2 regions of the Luteimonas sp. Soil_N_1 genome follow, and region 1 is predicted to be linked to the other one. Evidence: predicted binding sites of a transcription regulator. Region 1 holds the regulator's gene; the other holds the start of a gene.
What was found. Region 1 encodes HrcA, which represses chaperone genes, less so after heat shock. Its sites were predicted from a motif close to TTNGCACTCNNNNNNNNNGAGTGCNAA; they were not measured.
Positions count from the first base shown of each region.

Region 2: groES (co-chaperone GroES) is a predicted target of HrcA. The motif match lies at 1,845-1,871, and genes of this name have one in related genera.

Region 1 is NZ_JBDGKS010000001.1:1,855,709-1,860,126, forward strand. It holds gene recN (DNA repair protein RecN) at 1-1,303, opposite strand, end outside; gene hrcA (heat-inducible transcriptional repressor HrcA) at 1,450-2,499, shown strand; gene grpE (nucleotide exchange factor GrpE) at 2,541-3,071, shown strand; gene dnaK (molecular chaperone DnaK) at 3,207-4,418, shown strand, end outside.
Region 2 is NZ_JBDGKS010000001.1:873,815-878,232, reverse strand. It holds gene groL (chaperonin GroEL) at 1-1,409, opposite strand, end outside; gene groES (co-chaperone GroES) at 1,508-1,798, opposite strand; gene AC3A4E_RS04040 (acyloxyacyl hydrolase) at 2,029-2,487, opposite strand; gene cutA (divalent-cation tolerance protein CutA) at 2,703-3,032, shown strand; gene AC3A4E_RS04030 (protein-disulfide reductase DsbD family protein) at 3,190-4,418, shown strand, end outside.

The sequences.
Region 1 (4,418 bases):
CGCCGCCCGACGCGACCTTGCGCAGGGCACGCGGCGGCTGGCCGGCGTTGGCCGACACCATGAATTCCACACGCTCGGCGCCCTGCGGATCGGGCCGCGTGGTCTCGACCGGTTCGATCGCGACTTCGAACACGCCGCCGCCCATGCCGAGTTCGTGGATCAACGCGGTGGTCGCGCTCGACAGCGCCTTGGCCGCCTTGCGACGTGCCGCGCCGAGACGATCGGCGGCGGTGCGCCAGCGGCCCATCGCGGCTTCGATCTCGCCGTCGAGTTGCGTGAGGCGTTCGCCGGCGCCGTCGAGTTGATCGAGCTCGCCGGCGAGGCGCGTCTGCACGTCGATGAGTTCTTCCGGCGTCACGCGATGCTTGCGCGCGAGTTCGTGCAGCCGGCCGAGGCGCTGTTCCAGCGTCTCCAGCTGTTCGGGATCGATGTCGAGATCGTCGCGGACCTGGCCCAGCAGCAACGTGGCCTCGTCGAGCTGGATCGCAGCGGCATCAAGCATCGCGTCGACGTCGCCCAGCCGCGGCTCGTGCGCGCGCATCCGCGCCAGATCGTGGCGCAGCGTCTGCAGCGCCTGCGGCAGGCCGAGATCGTCGTCGCCGCGCATGCGCTCCAGCGCCGTATCGCAGGTCTGGATCAGGCCGGCCGCGTTCGCGTGCCGGCGATGGCTCGCGAACAGGTCGGCCACCGCGTCGGCGGCAAGCGATTCGCCTTCGAGTTCGTCGAGCTGATGACGCAGCCAGTCGCGACGCTCGGCGACATCGCCGATGCCGACCAGCGCGTCGCGCTCGTCGTGCAATGCGCGCCAGGCTTGCGCGGTCGCACGCACCTCGGCGAGCAGCGCGCCATTGCCGGCCTGCGCATCGAGCAGCGCAAGCTGGCTGCCGCGGGCGAGCAGGGCCTGGTGTTCGTGCTGGCCGTGGATCTCGACCAGATGCCCGGCCAGTTCGCCGAGCTGGGTGATCGTCGCCGGGCGACCATTGATCCAGGCGCGCGAGCCGCCATCGGCGCGCAGGGTGCGGCGCAGCTGGCAGGTGTCGCCATCATCGAGTTCGTGCTCGCGCAGCCAGCGCAGCGCAGGCGCGGCATCGTCGAGCGCGAACTCGGCATGCAGTTCGGCGCGCTCGGCGCCATGGCGCACGATGCCGCTGTCGGCGCGCTGTCCCGACAGGAAGCCCAGCGCATCGACCAGCAGCGACTTGCCGGCGCCGGTTTCGCCGGAGATGACGGTCAGGCCTGCGCCGAACTCCAGATCCGACTGGCTGGCGACGGCGAAATTGCGGATGGCGAGATGGGTCAGCATGGGTGCGGATTGTGCCTTGGCGCGTCGCGGGCGAGTAGATCGGCGTCTGGATCGGCATTCGATGGTGCGCTAGATAACGTGCATCCGTCTCACGACGAGAGAATGCGGCGCTTGCATCGCAGGTAGGCGCACCGTATACCGCCCGCATGTCCTCCGATCCCCGCCATCCGCTCGATCCGCGTGCCCGGCAGCTGCTGCGCACACTGATCGCCCGGCATATCCAGGACGGGGAGCCGGTCGGTTCGCAGACGTTGGCGCGGCATGCAGGGCTGGATGTGAGCGCGGCGACGATCCGCAACATCCTGTCCGATCTCGAGGAATCCGGCCTGCTGGTCTCGCCGCATACCTCGGCCGGCCGCGTGCCGACGGCGCAGGGCTACCGGGTGTTCGTCGACTCGCTGTTGCAGGTCAAGCCGCTGCGTGCACCCGAACTCGAACGTCTGCGTGGCGAACTCGGCGTAGGCGGGCACCAGTCGCTGCTGGGCAGCGCGTCGGAGCTGGTGTCGGCGATGACCCATTTCGTCGGCGTGGTGTCGGTGCCGCGACGCGAGCAACTGGCGTTCCGGCATATCGATTTCGTGCCGCTCGATGGCCAGAGGATCATGGCCATCATCGTGTTCGCCGACCACGAAGTGCAGAACCGCATCTTCCAGACCCGGCGCGGCTTCGAGGCCGTGGAGCTGGAACGCGTGGCGAACTATCTCAACCAGCAGTTCGCCGGGCGCCCGCTGGGCGACATCCGGGCGGCACTGGTCGAGGAGCTGCGCAACGCCCGCGACGAGATGGAAGCGCTGCTGTCGCAGACCATGGAGCTCGCCGAACAGGCGCTGGTGCCTGCTGAGGACGACATGCTGCTGGCCGGGCAGAACCGCCTGATCGGCGTGCAGGACCTGTCGGATCTCGATCGTCTGCGCGACCTGTTCGAGGTGTTTGCGCGCAAGCGCGAGATCCTGCAGTTGCTCGAACGCACGATCCGCGCGCCGGGCGTGCGGATCTTCATCGGTGAGGAAACCGGGCTGGCGCCGCTGGAGGGCATGTCGCTGGTGACTGCGCCCTATGGCGCCGGCGGCCGCACGCTGGGCGTGCTGGGCGTGATCGGCCCCACGCGCATGGCCTACGAGCGGGTGATTCCGGTGGTGCAGGCGACCGCGAGCGTGCTGGGCGCGGCCTTGAATCCGGACGCCCCGACCCCATAGCTGGTGCCGTCGGCGGCCAGACGACCGCCCCGGAACCCGACATGACCCAGCAGCACGATTCGCAGTCCCCCGATTTCCACGAGACCGATGGCCCGGAAGCGGCCTCGGTCGAGCAGCAACTGGCCGACCAGGTCGAGCGCCTCAGCGGCGAGCTCGAACAGCTCCGCGCGCAGGTGTTGCTGGAACGCGCCGATCTCGAGAACCAGCGCAAGCGTCTGGCCCGCGAGGTCGAGAACGCACGCCGCTTCGCCAACGAACGCCTGCTGGCCGCACTGGTACCGGTGTTCGATGCACTCGAAGCCGGTCTGGCCAGTGCGCCGGAGAACGATCCGCTGCGCAGCGGCGTCGAGTTGACCCTGCGCGAGCTGACCCGTGCCACCGAGAGCAACGGCCTGGCCACGCTGGCGCCGGCGCCGGGCGACGTGTTCAACCCCGAACACCACCAGGCGATGAGCATCGTCGATGTGCCGGGCGTGGCGCCGGGCGCGGTGGCCCAGGTGTTCCAGAAGGGCTACCTGCTCAACGAGCGTCTGCTGCGACCGGCCATGGTCGTCGTCGCCAAGGCTGACTGAACGCCCCGGGCCCCGGCCCGATCGCGAATTCCGATGCGTCACACCGCTTGAACGCTGTGTTGCGTGTCCCCAGATCACGGTCATCGACGGTTCCGGCCGTCACCCAGACACATACCTTTTAGAGGAAGCAGCGCAATGGCAAAGATCATCGGCATCGACCTCGGCACGACGAACTCGTGCGTGGCGATCATGGACGGCGGCAAGGCCAAGGTCATCGAGAACAGCGAGGGCGATCGCACGACGCCGTCGGTCGTCGCCTATACCAAGGACGGCGAAGTGCTGGTGGGCGCGTCGGCCAAGCGCCAGGCGGTGACCAATCCGCACAACACCTTCTTCGCGGTGAAGCGCCTGATCGGCCGCAAGTTCAAGGACGGCGAAGTCCAGAAGGACATCGGCCTGGTGCCGTACAAGATCCTCGAGCACGACAACGGCGACGCCTGGGTGTCGACCAGTGACGGCAAGCGCCTGTCCGCGCAGGAAGTCTCCGCGCGCATCCTCGAGAAGATGAAGAAGACCGCCGAGGATTACCTGGGCGAGAAGGTCACCGAAGCCGTGATCACGGTGCCGGCCTACTTCAACGACAGCCAGCGCCAGGCGACCAAGGACGCCGGCCGCATCGCCGGTCTCGACGTCAAGCGCATCATCAACGAGCCGACCGCGGCCGCGCTGGCCTATGGCCTCGACAAGTCCGGCGGCGACCGCAAGATCGCCGTGTACGACCTCGGTGGCGGCACGTTCGACGTGTCGATCATCGAGATCGCGGAAGTCGACGGCGAGAAGCAGTTCGAAGTGCTGGCCACCAATGGCGACACCTTCCTCGGCGGCGAAGACTTCGACGCACGCGTCATCGATTACCTGGTCGAAGAGTTCAACAAGGACCAGGGCATCGACCTGCGCAAGGATCCGTTGGCGCTGCAGCGTCTGAAGGATGCGGCCGAGCGCGCGAAGATCGAGCTCTCCAGCTCGCAGCAGACCGAAGTGAACCTGCCGTACGTCACCGCCGACGCATCGGGCCCGAAGCACCTCAACATCAAGCTGACCCGCGCCAAGCTCGAGTCGCTGGTCGAGGAACTCGTGCGCAAGACGATCGAGCCCTGCCGCACCGCGCTCAACGACGCAGGCCTGCGCGCGTCCGACATCAACGAGGTGATCCTCGTCGGTGGCCAGACCCGCATGCCCAAGGTGCAGGCGGCGGTCGCCGAGTTCTTCGGCAAGGAACCGCGCAAGGACGTGAACCCCGACGAGGCCGTTGCGATCGGCGCGGCGGTGCAGGGCGGCGTGCTGGCCGGTGACGTCAAGGACGTGCTGCTGCTCGACGTGACCCCGCTGAGCCTCGGCATCGAGACC
Region 2 (4,418 bases), 980 kb from region 1:
TTGACCGCGTTGAGCACGACGCTCGGCTCTTCACCGCAGTTGGTGACGATCTCGCGCAGCGGGGCTTCCATCGCGCGCAGGGCGATCTGGATGCCGTGGTTCTGGTCTTCGTTCGCGCCCTTGATCTGGCCGATGGCCTGCAGTGCACGCACCAGGGCCACGCCGCCGCCCGGGACCACGCCTTCTTCGACCGCTGCGCGCGTGGCGTGCAGGGCGTCTTCGACGCGGGCCTTCTTTTCCTTCATCTCGATCTCGGTCGACGCGCCGACCTTGATCACCGCAACGCCGCCGGCCAGCTTGGCCACGCGCTCCTGCAGCTTCTCGCGGTCGTAGTCGGACGAGGTCTCTTCGATCTGAGCCTTGATCTGCTTGATGCGCGACTCGATGCCACCGGTCTCGCCGGCGCCGTCGATGATCGTGGTGTTCTCCTTGGAGACCTGCACCTTCTTCGCACGGCCGAGATCGGCGATGGTCGCCTTCTCGAGCGACAGGCCGACTTCCTCGGAGATCACGGTGCCGCCCGTCAGGGTGGCCATGTCTTCGAGCATCGCCTTGCGACGGTCACCGAAGCCCGGCGCCTTGACGGCGACGACCTTGACGATGCCGCGGATGGTGTTGACGACCAGGGTCGCCAGCGCTTCGCCTTCGACTTCCTCGGCGACGATCAGCAGCGGCTTGCCGGCCTTGGCCACGCCCTCGAGGACGGGCAGCAGGTCACGGACGTTCGAGATCTTCTTGTCGTGCAGCAGGATGAACGGGTCATCGAGGTCCGCGGTCTGCGACTGCTGGTTGTTGACGAAGTACGGCGACAGGTAGCCGCGATCGAACTGCATGCCCTCGACGACGTCGAGTTCGTTCTCAAGACCCGAACCTTCTTCGACCGTGATCACGCCTTCCTTGCCGACCTTCTTCATCGCGTCGGCGATGATCGTGCCGATCGACTCGTCCGAGTTGGCCGAGATCGTGCCGACCTGGGCAATCGCCTTGTCGTCGGCCGTCGGCTTGGACAGGTTCTTCAGCTCGACGACGGCAGCCTTGACGGCCTGGTCGATGCCGCGCTTGAGGTCCATCGGGTTCATGCCGGCGGCGACCGCCTTCGAACCTTCGCGGATGAACGCCTGTGCCAGCACGGTCGCGGTGGTGGTGCCGTCACCGGCGTTGTCGGAAGTCTTGGACGCGACTTCCTTCACCATCTGCGCGCCCATGTTCTCGAACTTGTCGGCCAGCTCGATTTCCTTCGCGACGGACACGCCGTCCTTGGTGATCGTCGGCGCGCCGAAGCTCTTCTCGAGCACGACGTTGCGGCCCTTCGGGCCCAGGGTTGCCTTGACGGCATTGGCGAGAATGTTGACACCACGCACCATCTTGGAACGTGCGTCTTCGCCGAAGCGGATTTCCTTCGCAGCCATTGCGGTATTACCTCAGAAATGAAAGGGGGATTGGATGGCGGGCAATGCCCGCCGGGGTCGATCACGGAGTCGCGCGGACGCAGGGCGTCCGCCGCGGATCAGCCGACGATCGCGAGGACGTCGTCTTCCTTGATGATCTTGTATTCGATGCCGTCGGCCTTGTAGGCGCTGCCCGAGTACTGGCCGTAGATCACGATGTCGCCAGCCTTGACCTTCGGCGCGCGCACGCTGCCGTTGTCCAGGGCCTTGCCCTCGCCGACGGCGACGACTTCACCCTTGGTGGGCTTTTCCTTGGCGTTGTCCGGGATCAGGATGCCGCCGGCGCTCTTTTCTTCTGCCTCGACGGGCTTGACCACAACACGGTCGTACAGCGGCTTCAGGTTGCTCATGTCACCCTCTTTAAGTGATTGATTGGAAAGAAATCGTGCGCAGATTCTAGCACTCGCCCATGGCGACTGCCAGAAACGCTGGCGCACGCACCCGGCAGAACCGGGACCGGACGGGAGATGGGTACCGCAACGGGGATTACAAGGGCAGGCGGACGTTTCGACGGATCGGATGCCGTCTTGCAGGACGGCACGCCACGTCTACCGGCGTCCGGACGGGCGCCGCGCTGTCTTCAGCGGAAGCGCCAGGTCGCGAGCAGCATGGTCTCGCCGTCGTTGGGCTGCTTGATGCTGGCGTTGGAGATATGCCGGGCCAGCAGCGAGAACCGGTCCCAGCGCCAGCCGACCGTGCTCACGAACTGCGGATTGCCCGACAGCGCACTGGTACGACCGGCCTGCACACCGACGCCGAAGCCGGCGACGAATCCGTTGTCGCGTTCGTAACGGGCGCCGCCATGGAACACGCCCGCATCTTCGGACAGATCGAAACGGGTGTTGTCGCGGCCGCGGACATAGACCGCTCCGACGTCCCAGCGCAGCACACCATGCTCGGTGCGGCGCCACTCGGGCAGCCAGGCCACGCTGGCCACCAGGGTGGTCTCGTTCTCACGGGTGGCGGAGGCGCCGATGCCGACCTCGACGGGTGCGGACTGGGCAGCAACAGGAATGGCGGTACACGACAGCACGGCCATGGCGACAGCGGTAGGGATCAGGCGCATCGAACTCGTCGGGAGCCGCGGAGGGCTCGGCATATTGGAAGGGGATCGATTAATCATACCGACCAGTTCAGTAATGCGCGCGACATTTTTCTCCCACTGACGGGATGCAGCGTCCGTCCCGCGCCGCACCAGCGTGGCGACGCGCCCGTGCAGGCCTCGTGCAGGTCGGCCCGCAGTATCGTGCGTCGATGGACACCCTCGCCTGCTTCAGTACCTGCCCCGACGCCCCGACCGCCGAGCGCATCGCCCGCGCGCTTGTCGAGGCCCGGCTCGCCGCCTGCGTGAACCTGCTGTCCGGCGTGCGCTCGGTCTATCGCTGGGAGGGCGACGTGGTGGTGGACGACGAAGTCCTGCTGATGATCAAGACCACATCCGTACACCTGCCGGCATTGCGCGAGCGACTGGTCGCGCTGCATCCCCATGACGTGCCGGAGCTGATCGCCCTCCCGGTTGCCGGGGGACTGCCGGCCTACCTGCAGTGGATCGAAGAGGCGACCGCCCCTGCACCGCGCAGCTGACCCGTCCGCGCTGAACCTGCGTTCGGCATCGACGACGACGGCCTGCGATACTTGCGCGATGCGTCCGCCCGACTCCGAATCCATGGCCAGCCGCGAACACCGGCGTTCTTCTCCAGCAGACAGGACGGGCCGCGTCATCGGCTGGCTGACGGCCTGCATGCTGTTCCTCGCCTGCCTGCCGGCATGGGCACAAGGCATCGGTTTCGACGACGTGCTGCCGGTCGACGAAGCGCTCGCGGTCTCGGCCGAGGCCGTGGGCCCGGACCGGATCGAGATCCGCTGGGCGATCGCCGACGGCTATTACCTGTATCGCCATCGCATGGGCGCGCGGGTCGAGAGCGGCTTCAAGACCAATCCGCTGCAATTGCCGGCCGGCCGCAAGCACACCGACGAATTCTTTGGCGAAGTCGAGACCTACCGAGGACGGGTCACCGGCGTGCTGACCGGCGCGCCGGCCGACGGCGTCGACACGCTGCAGGTCGAAGTGAAATACCAGGGCTGCGCGGATGCGGGCATCTGCTATCCGCCGCAGACGCGCATGCTGCAGGTCGCGCTGCCTCGCGGCGCTGCGGGTGCGGCGCGCGCGCCAGCCGCGAACGATTCGGGCTTTGCCGCATTCGGCCAGGCGCTCGGCGGCAACGGCGCCGGCCGCGCGCCGACGCTCACCGGTGCGAACGATGCGCTGCCGCCCGAGCGCGCGTTCGCATTCGAGGCCATCGCGGGCGACGGCGACACGATCCTGCTGCGCTTCACCCCGGCCAAGGGCTACTACCTCTATCGCGACCGCAACCGGTTCGAGGTCCGCGGCGCCGAGGGCATCCGCGCCGGCGCACCGCGCTGGCCGGCCGGACAGGCGCATCACGATGCGCACTTCGGCGACGTCACCGTCTATTTCGACCAGGTCGACGTACCGCTGCCGCTGGTGCGCACGACGGCCGAGGCCGCGCAGGTCGAGGTCGTCGCGACCTTCCAGGGCTGCCAGGACGAGGGCATCTGCTATCCGCCGATGACCCGCTCCGTGCGCGTCGCCTTGCCGGCGGGCCGCGTGCAGACGGTGGCCGAAGCCGCGGCTGAGTTGGCGGGTGCTGCATCCACTGGCGACGCTGCCACGACTGACACGGCCGTCGATGCGAACGATGTCGCCACGTCTGAAATCCCGTCGCCTGTTGCGAGCGGCGGCAACGACGCGCTGAGCGCGCCGACTCCCGATATCGACACCCCCGACGCCAGCGCCGACAACGCATCGCGCACGCGACCGCCTGGCGCCGACTCGATCGGCCTGTTCGCCGCGCTCGGCCTGGCGTTGCTCGGCGGCGTGCTGTTGAACCTGATGCCCTGCGTGCTGCCGATCCTGTCGCTGAAGGTGCTGGGCATTGCGAAGAGTGG